DNA from 4 places in the Micromonospora soli genome. Region 1 is predicted to be linked to each of the others. Evidence: riboswitches for the same ligand, from Rfam matches in the RefSeq annotation. Region 1 holds a riboswitch; each other region holds the start of a gene.
What was found. Region 1 has a riboswitch for cyclic di-AMP ahead of Q2K19_RS05225 (C40 family peptidase). Riboswitches for the same ligand answer to the same signal wherever they lie in the genome.
Positions count from the first base shown of each region.

Region 1 (4,183 bases):
GGCTGGCGTTGACCGACCTGGTCCGCTATCAGGCCCGGGCCGGCGCGGCGCTCGCCGCGATCAGTCTGGCCCTGGGGATCTCGGTGGCGGTCGTCGCCGGTTCCGCCGCCGCCGATTACCAGGCCAAGCGCTCGGCCGGGCTAGGCAATCTGGCCGAGGGCCAGCTCCTGGTCCGCATCGGCCGACCCAGCCCGGTGATCCCGGTACGGACCCCGGAGCAGCTGGCCAGCCTGCAGGCCCAGACCGACGCGATCGCCCGCAGCCTCGGCACGTTGACCGTGACCCCGCTCGACCGGGCGGTGGTCGCGGCGGATACCGAGCCGGGCCAGCCCGGAGGCCAGCCCGGCCATCCGGCCGTCGAGATCGGCACGCCGGTTGCCGACGGCCAGCAGATGTCGTCGTACCCCCTCTACGTGGCCACTCCGGAGCTGCTGCGGCGCTACCGGCTCGACGCCGCCGCGATCGCGGCCGACACCGAGGTGCTCACTGTCCGCACCGGTGCGCTCGAACTGGTGAACATCCCCGAACGCCGCGTCTACCCGAAGACCCAGGCCCTCCCGGACACCGGGCACTCCTCGATGCCGAATTCGCTGGTCACCGCGAGCATGATGGCCCACCACGGCTGGGAGCCCGCGCGGGTCGGCTGGCTCGTCGAGGCGGATCACCCGCTCACCCAGCGGGAGCTGACCGCCGTACAGAACCTCGCGGCGAGCGCCGGCCTGACCGTCGAGTCCCGCCACGAGCGGGCCTCGCTCACATCGCTGCGGACCGGGGCCGTCGCCGCCGGCGCGCTGCTCGCCCTCGGCATCCTGGCCATGACCGTCGGCCTCATCCGCGGCGAGGCGGCCGGCGACCTGCGCACGCTGACCGCGACGGGCGCCCCCAGGCGGGTACGGCGCACGCTCACCGCCACGACCGCCGGAGCGCTCGCGCTGCTCGGCGCCATCCTCGGCGTCGTTGGCGCGTACCTCGGGTTGGTCAGCGTCCTGCACCGCGACCTCGACGCGCTCACCGACCTACCGGTCGCGCACCTGGCCGCGACGACTGTCGGGCTACCGGTGCTCGCCGCAGCCGCCGGTTGGCTGCTCGCCGGGCGGGAACCGCAGTCGTTGGGCCGCCGTCGGCTGGACTAGTCGCCCGGATTCACATGCCGCTGATTTCTGAAAGACAACGCGGTCGATATTAGGAAGGGTTAAGAATTCGATTAGCGGAGTCTTAGGTGAACAGCATTTCCGGCACCCATTGTGCCCGCATGACCGCGCAGGGAATTGACATCAACGGCTCGTTGATTTCCTCGGGCCGTCCTCACTAATGTTGGTCAGCGTCCGTTCCGGATGTCGGTCTCCACCTGGAGTGCCCCGGGACGGCCACCGCCGAATCACCCGACGTCACCGGCGTCGCGGCGAGCCGGGGAACCACCGCAGTTTCGGGGTGAATCCGCATCCGCGGTAGGGCGCCTTCCACGCCCGAACCCGTCAGCTAACCCGGTAGGCGGTCGAGGCGGGCGCGCAGTGCTCGCCAGCCTCGAGTGGAAGGAGCCGCACCCGTTGCCACCCGTGCGCACCCGGCCCGCCGGACCGCGTCTGTTCACCCGAATCCTCGCCGTCGCGGCGGCCGCCATGGTGGCCGTCGGGCCGGCCGCGCCCGCCCACGCCGCCCCGTCGGCCGCGGACGTGCAGCAGCAGATCGAAACGGCGTTCGAAAAGCTCGAACCGGTCATCGAGCAGTACAACAAGGTCCGGACGGAACTGACCGCGAACGAGCGGAGATCGGCCGAACTCAGCCGACAGATCGAGCCACTGGGCAAGTCGGTGGAGACCAGCCGGACCCGGGTCCAGGAGATTGTGTCGGGGTACTACAAGCAGGCGCGGTCACTTTCCACAATGAACGCCCTGCTGTCTCGCAGTTCGCCGCCGACCGCGTTGGGAGATCAGCTCGCGCTCGTGAATCAGGTGGCAGATTCGGAGCAACGACAGATCACCCAGTTGTCCACCCAGCAGGCGGGCTACGACGCCGACAAGGAGAAGGTCGACGCGCTGATCGCGATCCAGCAGCGCCAGCAGGCCCAACTGGCGGCCCGCAAGAAGACCATCGACGCCGAGATCAAGCGGCTGGACGCGCTCCGCAAGCAGATCGCCGCAGCGGACGCGGCCAAGGCGGCCGCGGAGGCCGCGGCGGCCAGAGCCGCAGCCGCCGCGCAGTCGGCCGCCACGTCGAGCAGCACCTCCCCCATAACGGGGACCAGTCCGCTGTTCATCGGCGGGAAGTGTCCCGCCGTCCCCATCACCGGCAGCGGCGGCGTCGCGGCGAAGACGGCGTGCAAGCAGATCGGCAAACCGTACGTGTGGGCGGCCAACGGCCCGGACTCGTTCGACTGCTCCGGCCTGACCCAGTACGCGTGGGCCGCCGCCGGGGTGCAGCTGGCGCATTACACCGGTGACCAGTGGACCTCGGGCGTGGCGGTGAGCAAAGCCAACCTTCGTACGGGTGACCTCGTCTTCTTCTACTCCGACCACCATCACATGGGCATCTACGTCGGCAGCGGCCTGATCGTCCACGCCCCGCACACCGGCGACGTGGTCCGCATGGCCCAGCTGGCCAACATGCCGTACAGCGGTGCTCGCCGCCCCGGCTGACCGGGGGTGGTGGCTCTCAGTCGATGTTGTTCAGTTCGGTCAGCGCGTCGTCGGGAAGGGCCAGCGCGGCGGCGGCGACGTTCTCGCGCAGGTGCGCGACGGACGAGGTGCCGGGGATGAGCAGGATGTTCGGGGAGCGATGCAGCAGCCACGCCAGCGCGACCGCCAGCGGGGTGGCGGCGAAGCGGGCGGCGACCGCGTTCAGCTCCTCGGACTGCAGCGGGGAGAAGCCGCCGAGCGGGAAGTAGGGCACGTAGGCGATGCCCAGGGTGGCGAGGGAGTCGATGAGGTCGTCGTCGTCCCGGTTGGCGATGTTGTAGAAGTTCTGCACGCACACGACCGGCGCGATCGACTGCGCCTCGGCAACCTGCTCGGCGTTGACGGTGCTGAGCCCGAGATGCTTGATCAGCCCCTGCTGCTGCAGCTCCGCGAGGACCGTGAACGGCTCGGCGATGGAGCCGGGGGTGGGGCGGTCGAACCCGCCGACGCGCAGGTTGACCACGTCGAGCACGTCGAGTCCGAGCCGATTCAGGTTGTCGTGCACGGCCTGGCGTAGCTGCTCCGGAGCGAGGGCCTGCGGCCAGTTGCCCTCGGCGTCCCGCAGCGCCCCGACCTTGGTCACGATGTGAAGATCGTCGGGATAGGGGTGCAGCGCCTCCTTGATGATCTCGTTGGTGACGTACGGGCCGTAGAAGTCGGCCGTGTCGATGTGGTTGATCCCCAGGTCGACGGCCTCGCGCAGCACGGCGACGGCAGCGGGGCGGTCGGCCGGTGGACCGAAGACGTGCGGGCCGGCCAGCTGCATCGCGCCGTAGCCCATCCGGGCGACCGGGAAATCCCCCAGGCTGAAAGTTCCGCCGAGACGTGGGGTCGAAGTCATGGGAATTCCTCTCCTCGTATCGCAAATCCGCGAGCTTCCCGCCGACGCGGCCACCAAACCCTGGCCGCATCGGCCGCTGATGACCTCACCAGCATCTCCCCCGGCCGCGGCCAGCGGTCGTCGAACACCACCAACTCCACCTCGTCCGGCTCGATTTCCCGGTGGTACGCCTGCGGACCGGATGACCGGAAGCTATCGACGGAGCCCGGCCGCGCGGTGCCCCGAAACCGCATCTGGCGGTATCGGCTCACCGGACGGGTGACGCCGGAACTAACCTCTTTGTGGACCGTGGCCTGAGGAATCCGGTCGCCGCGATGGTCGGCCGGAAAGCATGCGGTAGGCCCATTGCCAAAGGCAACCATTGCCGATACGAACGTAAATGTCGTGCCGGTGAATGGCGGCCCAGACCCCGTCAACCGGCTTCACCACACCCGAGGGGGGCTAATGGCACGCAGCCGCATCGCCGCAGCAGCAGCCATCGCACTCGTCCTACCGTTCCTGGGCGTCCTACCCGCGTCAGCCGCGGCGGCCGCCCCCACCCAGCCGGCCGCGAACAAGGATCGGCCCAGCGACGTCCGCGAGCTCACGCGCAAGGACTTCACGCTGGACGGCAAGCAGGTCAAGACGCCGGCCCGATACCAGCCGCGCGCGCAGGCGCGGGCGAGGG
Region 1 is NZ_CP130427.1:1,104,518-1,108,700, forward strand. It holds gene Q2K19_RS05220 (FtsX-like permease family protein) at 1-1,133, shown strand, start outside; cyclic di-AMP (ydaO/yuaA leader) riboswitch at 1,362-1,509, shown strand; gene Q2K19_RS05225 (C40 family peptidase) at 1,674-2,636, shown strand; gene Q2K19_RS05230 (oxidoreductase) at 2,653-3,516, opposite strand; gene Q2K19_RS05235 (choice-of-anchor J domain-containing protein) at 3,961-4,183, shown strand, end outside.

Region 2 (4,183 bases), 2.8 Mb from region 1:
TCTTCGCGGTGGCGGCGGCGGAGATCCGCCGGCTCTACCCGGACCTGCCGCTGCCCACCGCGGTGCGCTCCACCGGCGTGGATCCGGTCGAGCTGACCGTGCCCGCCGCCGAGCTGGCCCCGGCCACCGAGGCGGCGGCCCGCGCGCTGCTGGCGCAGGTCGAGGGCACGGTGGGGGTGATCACGCCGGTGCCGCGCCGGGACGAGGTGGCCGGCTGGCTGGGCGGCCTGGGCGGCACGCGGCTCCAGGTGGTGACCAGCCTCCAGGCCAAGGGCATGGAGTACGACGGCGTGGTGCTGGTGGCCCCGACCGAGATCCGGGCCGACCCGGGCTCGGGGGTGCGGACGCTCTACGTGGCGCTCTCCCGGGCCACCCAGCGCCTGACCACGCTGGATCCGGTCGCCTGACGGCTGCCGGCGGCCCGGTGGCACCCGCCGTTTTAGTTGCATACATAGCGATGTGAGCATAGATTGAGCTCGGCCGGGGCGGGGAACGAGAGGGTGTGGGCGTGGGCGCAGGTCATGACCACAGCGGCACGGTGGCCAATGCCGCGCAGCGCCACCGGGGCCGGCTGTGGGGCGCGTTCGGGCTGCTCACCGCCCTGATGCTGGTCGAGGCGGTGGCCGCGTTCGGCACCGGGTCGCTGGCCCTGCTCTCCGACGCCGGGCACATGTTCACCGACGTGCTCGGGATCGGGATGGCCCTGGCCGCGATCACCGCCACCCGCCGAGCCGACACCGACCCGCAGCGCACCTTCGGGCTCTACCGGCTGGAGGTGCTGGCCGCGCTCGCCAACGCGGTGCTGCTCGGCGCGGTCGCCGTCTACGTGCTCGTCGAGGCGGTACGCCGGTTCGGCGAGCCGCCCGAGGTCCTCGCCGGCCCGATGCTCGCCGTCGCGGTGCTCGGCCTGCTCGCCAACCTCGCCGCGTTCGCGCTGCTGCGCACCGGGGCGCAGGAGAGCATCAACCTGCGCGGGGCGTACCTGGAGGTGCTCGGCGACCTGCTGGGCTCGCTCGGCGTGATCGGCGCCGCCCTGGTCATCGCGCTCACCGACTGGTGGTGGGCGGACCCGCTGGTCGCGGTCGCCATCGGGTTGTTCATCCTGCCGCGCACCTGGCGGCTCGGCCGGGCCGCCGTGCGGATCCTGGTGCAGGCCGCCCCCGAGCACCTCCAGGTGACCGCGGTGCACGACCGGCTGGCCGCGGTGCCCGGCGTGGCCGAGGTGCACGACCTGCACGTCTGGACGCTCACCTCCGGGATGGAGGTGGCCTCGGCCCACCTGACCATGCGCCCCGGCGCGGAGGTCGGCGAGGTGCTGGCCGCCGCCCGGGCCGCCCTGCACGACGACTTCCGGATCGACCACGCCACGTTGCAGATCGAACCCGGAGCGTCCCCGGGGGCGTGCGGGTCAGTCGAGTGGTAATTAGGACAATCTTAAATTCGAGTGACTATTGTGGTCCTATGCCGGTTTTGGCCCGACTGTCCGTCCCCGCCACCCGGGCCGCGTCGGGGCACCGCCGGTAGGCTCGATCGCGGCCTCCGCCGGGCGGCGCCCTCCGGCGCCTGCGGTGGCCGTCGCCTAATCGCCGCAGCACGGCGAGCCGGGGAACCACGTACCTGGGGTGCATCCGCGCCAGCGGTAGGGATCTTCCGTCCCGAACCCGTCAGCTAACCCGGTCGGCGGTTGACGGAAGGACACCTGAATGCCATCAGTGGCACCTGTACGACGGACGGCCGCCCGGTTGGCGGCCCTGCTCGTCGCGACGCTCGCCCTCGGCGTCGCGACCGCGCCGGTCTCCCCCGCCTCGGCGGCCACCCCGACCGGCCTGCTCGCCGCCGCCCCCGGCGACGACGAGGGCGGCAGCCCGGCCCTGCGCGCCCAGCTCGACGCGGCCAGCAAGGGCTGGCTGGAGGCGCGGACCGCGCTGAACCGCTCGGTGAGCCGGCAGAAGCAGCTCACCGCCGAGCTCGCCACCATCAACTCCGAGCTGGGCACGCGCGACGCCAAGGTCGGCGAGATCGCCGGTGTGGCGTACCGGACCGGACGGCTCGGCACCGCCGCGGCGCTGCTCGGCAGCAGCAGCCCCGAGGGCTTCATGGACCGCGCCGCCGCGCTCCAGCAGGTCGCCGCGCACGAGGACCGGGCGCTGCGCGACCTCATCGACACCCGGGACCGGGCCACCCGCACCCGGGCCGCGCTGACCGGCGAGATCCAGGAGCAGCGCAAGCAGGTCGCGGTGATGGCCAAGCGCAAGCAGCAGGCGGAGCACGCCCTGGAAGTGGCGAACAACAAGGCGGCCAGCGCCGGCGGCAGCGTGCAGGGCACCTCCCGGGCGAACGCCGAACCGGCCCCGCGCAACGCCGACGGCTCCTGGCCGCCGGAGTCGTGCAGCGTGAACGACCCGACGCCGGCCGACGGCTGCATCACCCCGCGCACCCTGCACGCCCTGCAACAGGCCAAGGCGGCCGGGTTCACCCGGTACGTCTCCTGTTACCGGCCCAGCGGCTCGGGCGAGCACCCGAAGGGCCGGGCCTGCGACTTCGCGGCGCAGAAGGACGGCTTCGGCGGCGTGGCCACCGGCGGCGACAAGACGTACGGCAACAACCTGGCGGCGTACTTCATCCGCAACGCCGACGCCCTCGCCGTGCTCTACGTGATCTGGTACAAGCAGATCTGGCTGCCGAGCAGCGGGTGGAAGGCGTACAGCGGCGGCAACGGCGACCCGTCCAGCGACCACACCAACCACGTGCACCTGTCGGTCTACTGAGGCGGGGGTGGCCCGCCCCGCGCGGCGGGCCACCCTACGCCCCACGACGTACGCCGGATGTCGTCGCGCGCCCCACGACGCCGGGCCGGCGGCGGACCAGCATCGGTGGCATGACCCGACTCTCGCCCACCGGACGCAAGGCCCTGCTGACCCTGCACCTGATCACCTCGCTCGGCTGGCTCGGCGCGGACCTGGTGCTGCTCACCCTGGGCGTCGCCGGGCTGCGCGGCGCCGACCCCGAGCTGGTCTACCCGGCCGCCGGGCTGCTGGTGACCTGGCTCTTCGCCCCGCTGAGCCTGGCGGTCTGGCTGGTCGGGCTGGCCAGCGCGCTGCTCACCCCGTGGGGCCTGCTGCGCTGGCGCTGGGTGCTGGTGAAGTTCGCGCTCACCACCGTGATGCTCGGGCTGGTCCTGCTGCTGCTCACCCCGACCGTGCGCCGGCTCGGCGACCTGGCGCCGGACCTCACCGCCCGGGACCGGCTGGACCTGGTCATCCCGCCGGCGGTCTCCAGCACCCTGCTGATCGTCGCCACCGTGCTCTCCACCTACAAGCCGTGGGGGCGGCTGCGGCGCCCGGCCGCCCCGGCGGGCCGGCCGGCGGTGCCGGCCGGCCGGCGGGCCTGACTCAGGCCGGGCGCCCCTCCAGGGTCGCGCCGAGCCGGCTGGCCAGCCCGAGGTGCGCCGCCCGGGCCTGCCGGAAGGCGTAGCCGAACAGCGGTGCCGGGGCGGAGAGGGTGATCTCGACGTCGATCCGCACCACGCCGTCCGCCTCCTCCCGCAGCCGGGTGTGGTTGCGCACGGTGGTGGCCGGCTGCTGCCGGGCCACGGTCACCACCTCGTCCTCGGTGGCGACCAGCACGTCCGCCTGGTAGGTCACCGGGAAGTGCAGCGGGCCGAGCTCCAGCCGGTCGGTGATCGCGTAGCTGGCCAGCGCGCCGGGGCGGGGCGGCAGCTCGCGGACGCGGACGATCAGCGGATGCAGTTCGCCCTGCCGGTTCAGGTCACCGAGCAGGGCGAGCGCCTCCGCCCGGGTGCAGCGGGCCTGCACCGTGTAGCTGAAGCTGTCGCTGCTGAGCAAGCCGTACCCCCTCGCCGTCGACGGTCCGGACGATCGTCCCGTACCCGGGCCTGGCTGGCAACGGTCGAAGGTCCCCGGCCGGGTGGGGTCGCAGAAGGGGGTGAGGGAGGCGGTCAGGCGCCGGGCAGCAGCTCGGAGCCGCTGTCGGCGAAGTAGGGATCGGGCCCGCCGAAGAGGCCGAGCAGACCGGTCACCCAGAGCTGCCGGTGGACGAAGCGGCTCGGCTCGGTGACCACCAGCTTGACGCCGCTGACCTCGGCGGTCTGGAACCCGGCCACCATCGCGCTGATGCCGACGGAGTCGATGAAGGTGACCAGCCGCATGTTCAGCTCGATCCG
Region 2 is NZ_CP130427.1:3,907,338-3,911,520, reverse strand. It holds gene Q2K19_RS18785 (HelD family protein) at 1-407, shown strand, start outside; gene Q2K19_RS18780 (cation diffusion facilitator family transporter) at 509-1,423, shown strand; cyclic di-AMP (ydaO/yuaA leader) riboswitch at 1,567-1,698, shown strand; gene Q2K19_RS18775 (coiled-coil domain-containing protein) at 1,704-2,768, shown strand; gene Q2K19_RS18770 (hypothetical protein) at 2,879-3,391, shown strand; gene Q2K19_RS18765 (SRPBCC family protein) at 3,393-3,845, opposite strand; gene Q2K19_RS18760 (STAS domain-containing protein) at 3,959-4,183, opposite strand, start outside.
Region 2: another riboswitch for cyclic di-AMP. It lies ahead of Q2K19_RS18775 (coiled-coil domain-containing protein); the one in region 1 lies ahead of Q2K19_RS05225 (C40 family peptidase).

Region 3 (4,183 bases), 910 kb from region 1:
CCGGCACGTCCGTCGCGGCGAGCAGCGCGGGCAGCCGTGGCTCCCCCACCGCGAACGCGGCCGGGTCCATGGCCAGCCGCCAGCGGCCGTCCTCGCGGCGCAGCCCCGCGTCGACCACCGGGTGGTCCGGGGCGAACAGCCCGGCCAGCCCGGCGACCCGCAGGTAGCGGCGGGCGGCCTCGTCCCGGCTGCTGAACCAGGTCACCGGCCGCTGGGCCAGCTCCCGGGCCTTGTCCAGCTCGGCCGGGGACCAGGCGGCCTTGATGCCGAGCCCGACCACCGCGTCCACCGGTAGGCGCCGGGCCCGCGCGGCGAGGGCCAGCGCCACCACGCCGCCGAGCGAGTGGCCGAGCACGACGAGGCGGTCCCGGGGGCCGAGCCGCTCGGCCACCGGACCGAGGCTCGCCACAACCCGGCTCGCGAGGGCCTCGAAGGAGTACGCCGGCAGCGGCGGCGACCAGCCGTGGCCGGCGAGGTCGGGGGCGAGCCAGCGCCCCGGCCAGCGGCGCTCCAGCAGCGGCGCCCACGGCAGCCACACCTCGCCGGTGGCTCCCATGCCGTGGAGGAGCAGCAGATGGCGGATACCTGTCGCATCGCCCATACGGCGCAGTGTGCCACCCGGCGGACACGGCGCGCGAGACCGGCAGCGGCGGGAGTCCGACAGACGACGTCGGGCCCCGGCTCAGGAAGCCGGGGCCCGACGGGGAAGGGTGCGATCAGGCGGAGTAGCCGCGGGTGCCCGCCCAGTTCGCCAGGTCGATGGTGCTGATCCAGTACTCGGGCAGCGCCGGGTTCGCCGAGTCGGCGATCCGCACGGTCCGGCCGTCGTTCTTGTAGCCGATGACGGCGATGTAGTGGCCGCCCGGGAACGAGTGCCAGCCGCCGTCGGTGTCGGTGGCGTCGCCGGCCACGTTGACCACCACGCCCCGACCGTCGGTGATCGCCTTGACCACGTCCGCCTGGAGCTGGTCCATCTCCGCCGGGCTCGCCGAGCCGCCGAACATGTGGGTCTTGTACGGGTTGCCCTTGACCATCTGGTTCAGGCCCCGGGTGGTGTCCTCGGCGGAGTTGGTGCCGTTCTCGGTGGTGCCGAGCGGGACCGCCATCGCTTCCTGGGTGGTCTCGACGCCGCTCGCGCTGAGCGCGTTGCGCACCGCGGCCGGGCCGCAGTTCCAGAACTGGTTCTGCGCCTCGTAGGTGTAGTCGAGGACCTTGGTCGACGGCGGCTTCGGCTTCGCCTTGCGGGTGGTGTCCGGGTCGGCGGAGGCCTTGGCCCTGGCCGACGCGGACGCCGACGGCGACGCGCTCGGCGAGGCGGACGGCGACGGGGCGGCGACCCGGGCCTCGCCGCGGGTGGCGACGTCACCGAGGCGCGGGGCCAGCTCGGCGACGGCGGCCGCGTTCTCCTGGCGGACCGGGGTGCTGCCGTCGGTGGCGGCGATCGCCGCGCCGACGCCGCCGGCGAGCACGAGCGCCGCGGCCGAGCCGGCGACGATCCGGGCCGGGCGCTCGGTCACGACACGCCGCAGCTGACGCTTCATTCGGTGCTTCACGTGTTCCTCCACGGGGGGCCTGAGCGGCACACGCCGGCCCGACACGCGGAGGAGTTCACGCGCGTTGCGGGGAGCGGGTGGCCGCGGGGATGGGAGCGCCCGGCGGGCCGGGCTGGGGGACGGTGCCAGGAGTCGCCGGTCAGGCGAGCGCCGGCACCGCGATGCCGTGGAGGCGGGGGGAGTGTCGGGGGGTGGTTCGCACGAGGAATGGAACTCCTTCCGTGGCCGCCTACCGGGTTAGCTGACGGATTCGGGCGGGAAGTACGCCCTACCGCGGGCCGTGGCTCGCGGATTCACCCCGGTGTTGCCCTGGGTCCCCGGTTCGTGAGATCACGATTAGGCGGGTCGGCACGGCGTCGCCACTTGCGATCGAAAACCGCACCGGACGCGCCGACACTACCGGTGGGTACGCCGCAAGCCAAGCGCCCCCACCTGCGTAAACCTCGAACATCGTTACTCTGACCGGAACAGTCGATCACTGACGTTACTCAATGGGACGACCAGTTATCCCGGAACCGTCGGGCGACAATCGGACATCGGGTGGCGACCGACCCGGAATTGCGGGGGTCGATCGCCCGACCTGATCCCGATGACCGTTTCCGTCCGGCCGTGACCGGGCTCACCGCATTCGGGTAACGATTCAGCCCACGCGCGCCGGCCGCCACCGCGCCGTCGGCGCCGCCCGCGGGCCGGCCGGCACCGGGGCGAGGGGCTGGGTCGCCGGCTCGGCGGGGCGGGCCGGGGCGGGGCCGGGGCGCAGCGCCGCGGCGGCCGCGTACGCCTCGGCGGCCAGGGCGCGGGCCGCCTCGGCGGCCAGTTCGGCGTCCCGCCAGGCCCGCTGCTCCCGCTCGGCGGCGGCCCGCCAGCCGGCGCGCCGGCCGTCGCGTACCGCCCGGGCCAGCACGATCTCCTGCTCGGCCGGGTGCCGGCGCGGGTCCCACCCGTTGCGGTGCGCCAGCACGTCGGCGAGCTGCCGGGCGGTCAACTCGCCCCGCCAGTGCGCCGCCATCGCGGCGTGGTGCAGCCAGCGCTCCCGGGCCGCGTACTCGGCGGGTGTCCGGGGCGTCCGCGGCGGAGGCAGCGCGGCGGCGCCGGCGACGCGGCGGGCGGCCCCGTCGGCCTCGTCGTACGCCCGCCAGGCCCGATCGGCCTCGTCCTGGGTGGCGAGCCACTGCTCGCGCCGGCGCCGGGCGGTCTGCGCGGCCCCGTCGGCGGCCACCGCCACCTCGTCGGCGTAGCGGGACAGGTCGGCGAGGCGGGCCGCCCGCTCGGCGGTCGGATCGGGGGCCGGGTCGGGCGGGGCGTCCCGCTCCGGTCGGGCGACCAGCGCGGCGAGCAGCCCGAGGGCGAGCAGGAGCAGGGCGGACCAGATGGCGGTGGCTTCGGGGACCTCGGTCAGGAAGTGGTGGAGAACGGTCTTCTCCATGGTCGGCACCTCACGGGAAACGTCGTGGCGGAGAGGTCCGCACGGCCGGCGGGGCGGGGCGCGAACCGGGGCGGGCGCCGCCGGGCCGCCGTCGGGCGCGTGCGGGGGTGAGGTTCGGTGGTGCGGCGAGGGCGGGCCGGGCCGCCCCGAAGTCAGCGGGCGGGCGGGGCCCGGGAGCCGACGGTCGCGGGCACCAGCCCGACCGGGAGGGGGTATCGCTCCGGCGGGGCGACCCCGGCCGGCCGCGGTGCCGCCGGAGCCGGCACGACCGGCCGGTCGGCCGCCGTTCCCGGGTCGACGTCGGCGGTTGCCGCCCCGGCCCGCGCCGCGGCACCGGTCACCGTGTCGGGCGAACCGGTGGGGACGAAGCCGAGGGCGCGGTCGGGGGAACCGGCGCGGACCGTCCAGGTGTCGACCGGGCCGGGAGCGGCCTGGGCGGCAGCGGCCTGCGCGGCCACCCCGACCGGCAACGTGGCCGCGCCGAGCGAGCAGGCGACCACCACGGCCAGGCTGGCCAGCATGCGGGCCGTCCAGCGCGCCACCCACCACAGGGGACAGGTGAGCGCGATCGGAAGCACGTGCCAAACCTACCGTCGAGACCCGCGCGCCGCATCGTCCCGGGCGTGTCGCCAGGGCTCGGACCGGGGCACCGACCAGGGTGGACAGAGTTCGGAACGGGAGTTCCCGGCGCGCCGGCCGGGTCGGGCGTGGCTCAGCCCGGGTCGCGCCGTCCGGCGTACGCGACCGGCCGGCCCGGGGTGGGGCGGGCCTCGACCGGCCCGGCAGGGGCCGACCGCGGGGCCGGCACGGCGGGCGCCGGCGCGGCGGAGGCGGCCGGGACGCGGGCCCGGCGCGGCGGCCCGAGCAGGCGCATCATCGGCGTCTCCACCCAGCGGTGCAGGGCGGCGGCGAGCAGCAGGTTGGCCAGCAGGAAGCCGAGTACCGCGAGCGGGCCCCAGCCGCCGGGCAGCCCCGCACCCCAGTGCCCGGTGAGGCGCAGCACGGTCTGCATCACCAGGACGTGCACCAGGTAGAAGGCGAACGACACCTCACCGAGCCAGACCATCGGCCGGGACCGCCACGGCGTGGGTAGGCCGCGCACGTCGGCGTCCGCGGCGGCGGTGATCACCAGCAGGTACGCCACCGCGAGCAGGGCCGCCCAGAGCTCGGCGCGGACCCACTGCGCGGCGACCACCCAGGTGGC
Region 3 is NZ_CP130427.1:195,995-200,177, forward strand. It holds gene Q2K19_RS00915 (alpha/beta fold hydrolase) at 1-601, opposite strand, end outside; gene Q2K19_RS00920 (C39 family peptidase) at 717-1,565, opposite strand; cyclic di-AMP (ydaO/yuaA leader) riboswitch at 1,765-1,906, opposite strand; gene Q2K19_RS00925 (hypothetical protein) at 2,194-2,979, opposite strand; gene Q2K19_RS00930 (hypothetical protein) at 3,132-3,557, opposite strand; gene Q2K19_RS00935 (acyltransferase family protein) at 3,692-4,183, opposite strand, start outside.
Region 3: another riboswitch for cyclic di-AMP. It lies ahead of Q2K19_RS00920 (C39 family peptidase); the one in region 1 lies ahead of Q2K19_RS05225 (C40 family peptidase).

Region 4 (4,183 bases), 660 kb from region 1:
CACCGTCCGGTCACCGCCGCTCCCGCCGCCATGTCCCTCACGGTAGCGGGCGCGTCGGGGCAGCCCACGAGAACCGCCGAGGCCCGCACCGATGCCGCCCCGCGGCCCTCGGCCGGCTGCGACGCCCGGTCGGCCTGGCTACCATTCCGGGCGACGACCCCCGGCCTGCGCCTTCCCGCGGGCACCCGGGCCGGCCCACCCGACCGGCCCGGTGACACGTATCCCGCTGTGAATCGTTGGGAGACACGCCATGGGCGCCGACCACACCCGTCCCGCTCCGTCCGCCCCACCGGGCGTACGGCGAATCCTCGCCGCGACGGTGGTGCCGCTCTTCGTGGTCACGGTGATCGCCACGTTGGTGCTCTGGCCTCGCCACACCCAGGAGTCGGCGGGCAGCCCGGACGTGCCGCGCTACCACGGCACGGTGACCCGGGTGGTGACCGAGCCCTGCCCGCCGACGCCGGAGACGCCGTCGGGCGGGTCCACCGGGCCGTGCGGGACGGCCACCGTGGCGGTGGAGCAGGGCCCGGACGCCGGCCGCCCGACCGAGACGCCGGTCCCGTCCGGGCCGGGCGCACCCCGGGTCGAGGTCGGCGACAAGATCGTTCTCGTCGAGCTGGTGGACCCGGCCGACCCGACGGTGAAGAGCTATCAGATCGCCGAACACCAGCGCGGTACGCCGCTGGTCTGGCTGGCCGTGCTGTTCGCGGTCGCGATCGTGGCCTTCGGCCGCTGGCGCGGGCTGGCCGCGCTGGGCGGCCTGGCCGCCAGCTTCGCCGTCCTGCTCGGCTTCGTGCTGCCCGGGATCGGCGCCGGCCGGCCGCCGCTGCTGGTGGCGATCGTCGGGTCCGCGCTGATCATGTTCGTGGTGCTCTACCTCACCCACGGGATCACCGCCCAGACCTCGGTGGCGGTGCTCGGCACCCTGGGCAGCCTGGTGCTCACCGGGGTCCTCGGCACGCTGGCCACCGCCGCCACCCACCTGACCGGCTTCGGCAGCGAGGACGCCACCACGCTGTCGATGTTCCAGCGCGAGGTCGACCTGCACGGGCTGCTGCTGGCCGGCATCATCATCGGCTCGCTGGGCGTGCTGGACGACGTCACGGTCACCCAGGCCGCCACGGTCACCGAGCTGGCGCACGCCAACCCCGGGCTGTCCCGGGCGCAGCTCTACCGGGCCGCCACCCGGGTGGGCCGGGCGCACATCGCCTCCACGGTCAACACAATCGTGCTGGCGTACGCCGGCGCGTCGCTGCCGCTGCTGCTCCTGCTCGTCGCCGACGCCCGGCCGGTCAGCCAGATCCTCACCAGCGAGTTCATGGCCCAGGAGATCGTCCGTAGCGCGGTGGCCACGCTGGGCCTGATCGCCGCCGTGCCGCTGACCACCGGGCTGGCCGCGGTGGTGACCACCGCCGGACGGCGGGCCGCCGCGCCGGCCGACGGACCGCCCACGACGCCCCGCCCGACGGCGGCCCGGGAGGACGCCCTCGAGGCCCTGGGCGGGGCGCCGGCCGGCTGGCGCGGACCGGAGACGAGTACGGAGTCCGCATGGTGACACTCCGCAGCGTGACCGCCGATTTCAAACGCGACGCTGGTCACGCAGTGCCACGGCGAAATAGGGCTTCTGGTGGGCTTCCGGACGTAGATCCTCACCCGGACAGTCAGGTAACCTCGCTGCCGGTCACCGAATTAGGCGCGCAGCGGCGCCTGCGGTGCCACCGCCCAATCGCCCGAGGGCGAGCCGGGGAACCAGGTACCTGGGGTGAGTCCGCGCCAGCGGTAGGGGCCGCTTCCGTCCCGAACCCGTCAGCTAACCCGGTCGGCGGTCGACGGAAGGGAACACTGTGACGGCACCCCTGCGCCGCTGGGTGACACCCGTGCTGGCCGTGCTGGCCGCGTTCGCCATCGTCGCCGGCCCCGCCCCGGCGACGGCCGCGCCCAGCAGCCCCACCCCCTCGGGGCACGCCCCGGAGGACGACGAGGATCCCCTCATCACCGAGGCGATCGCCGACGCGAACCGGGGCTACATCCGGGCCAAGGCGCAGCTGGAGAAGTCGAAGAAGCGCCAGCTCCAGCTGGCCCTCGAGGTACGCGCCGCGCAGGCCCAGCTCGACGCCCTCAGCCCGCAGGTCTCCGCCATCGCGGCACAGTCCTACCGGACCGGCCGGATGGGTGCGATGACCATGCTGCTGGAGAGCCACTCCCCCGACTCGTTCGTCCGGCGGGCCGCCCTGCTCGACGAGCTGAACATGGTGAACGCGCAGAAGCTCGCCGAGGTCAACGCGGCCAAGAACCGGGCCGAGCAGGCCAAGATCGCCCTCGACGCCGAGGTCCGCGAGCAGCAGAAGCAGGCCAACACGATGGCCCGGGAGAAGGCCGAGACGGAGAAGGCGCTGAAGCTGGTCGGCGGCCTCGGCTTCACCGGCGGCCTGGTCTCGGCCACCTCGCCGGTGGCCCGGATCGGCCCCGGCCGTACCGCCGACGGCGACTGGAAGCCCGAGTCGTGCAGCGAGAACGACCCGACCACCTCGGGCTGCGTCACGCCGCGCACGCTGCACGCCTACAAGGAGGTCAAGCGGGCCGGCTTCAACCGCTTCGTGGGCTGCTACCGGCCCGGCGGGCCGTGGGAGCACCCGAAGGGCCGGGCCTGCGACTGGTCGTTGCAGAAGAGCGGCTTCTCCCCCTGGCACAACAACGACATGCGGATGTACGGCAACAACGTCGCCGCCTTCCTCATCCGCAATGCCGACCGGCTGGGCATCTACTACGTGATCTGGAACCGGCAGATCTGGTTCCCGGCCACCGGCTGGAAGTCCTACAGCGGGCCGTCCAACCACACCGACCACGTGCACATGTCGTTGCTCTGACCGGCGTACGCCGCAAGGGGCCGTCCCGCGACCAGGCGGGGCGGCCCCTTTCGCACGTCGGGGACGGAGGGTCAGCCGGAGACGGCCGAGGGCGCGGGGTCCACCGGCTCGGCCTGGGCGGGTGCCGTCGGCGTCCGGCCCGCGGGCACCTCGGCCACGGTCCGCACCTCACCGGCGCTGAGCCGGTACGACATGCCGACCACCGCGCACCGTCCGGCGGCCACCCGCTCGGCGAGCACGCCGGACCGGGCCAGCAGGGCCTCCACGGTCTGCGCGATGTGGATGTCGACGATCCCGTTGACGTCCTCGACGCCCTCGCGCGCCGCCCGGAGCAGGCTGGGTGCGACGGCGTCCACCAGCGCGCCGAGGTGCCCGGCCGGGGACGTGCCGGTGGTGACGGAATCCCGGGCGGCCTGCACCGCGCCGCACGAGTCGTGCCCGAGCACCACGACCAGGGGGGTGCCGAGCACGGTGACGGCATATTCGACGCTGCCGAGCACCTCGGGGCCGACGGTGTGGCCGGCGGTCCGTACCACGAAGAGGTCACCGAGCCCGCGGTCGAAGATGATCTCGGCGGCGAGGCGGGAGTCGGAGCAGCCGACCAGCACCGCGAAGGGCTGCTGGCCCTCGGCCACGGCGGCCCGGCGACCGGCGTCCTGGTTGGGATGGCGGGGGACGCCGGTGACGAAACGGTTGTTCCCGGCGTACAACTCGGCGAGCGCCTGCTCGGGAGTGGTGGGCGTCAATACAGTCACCTCGTCCTCGACCCAAACGACCTGGTCAACCCGGCCGGCGGCAGAGGCGGCCTCGCCGACCACCGTCACACGCAGCAGAAGGCGCGTCAAGGGATACGTGATACGCATTTCATACGTCCCGAGACCCTTGACCAACGGCCCGGCGCCCCCCGGAGGCCGGCTCGCGGGACCGGGCCAGAGCCGCCCGATACGCGAGTGGGCCATACCATGGCCACCATGGCGACGACAGCAGGCGCGAACGGGAGCGCCCGGAACTGGACGTTCCTCACCAACCACGGGCACGTGCTGCTGGCCATCGCCCGCAACCCCACCGCCCGGCTGCGCGACGTGGCCGACGAGGTGGGGGTGACCGAGCGGGCCGCCCAGGCGATCGTCGCCGACCTGGAGGCCGGCGGTTACCTCCGCCGCACCCGCGTCGGCCGGCGCAACGAGTACACGATCAACCCGAGCGGCCACTTCCGCCACCCGGCCGAGGCCGACCAGCAGGTCGGCGCCCTGCTCGCGCTCTTCACCGCCGAACCGGCCACCGAGGCCGCCAAGAGCTGACCGGTCCACTCCCGT
Region 4 is NZ_CP130427.1:1,763,636-1,767,818, forward strand. It holds gene Q2K19_RS08425 (DUF6153 family protein) at 1-32, opposite strand, end outside; gene Q2K19_RS08430 (YibE/F family protein) at 251-1,555, shown strand; cyclic di-AMP (ydaO/yuaA leader) riboswitch at 1,710-1,840, shown strand; gene Q2K19_RS08435 (coiled-coil domain-containing protein) at 1,845-2,867, shown strand; gene Q2K19_RS08440 (carbonic anhydrase) at 2,939-3,613, opposite strand; gene Q2K19_RS08445 (helix-turn-helix transcriptional regulator) at 3,830-4,168, shown strand.
Region 4: another riboswitch for cyclic di-AMP. It lies ahead of Q2K19_RS08435 (coiled-coil domain-containing protein); the one in region 1 lies ahead of Q2K19_RS05225 (C40 family peptidase).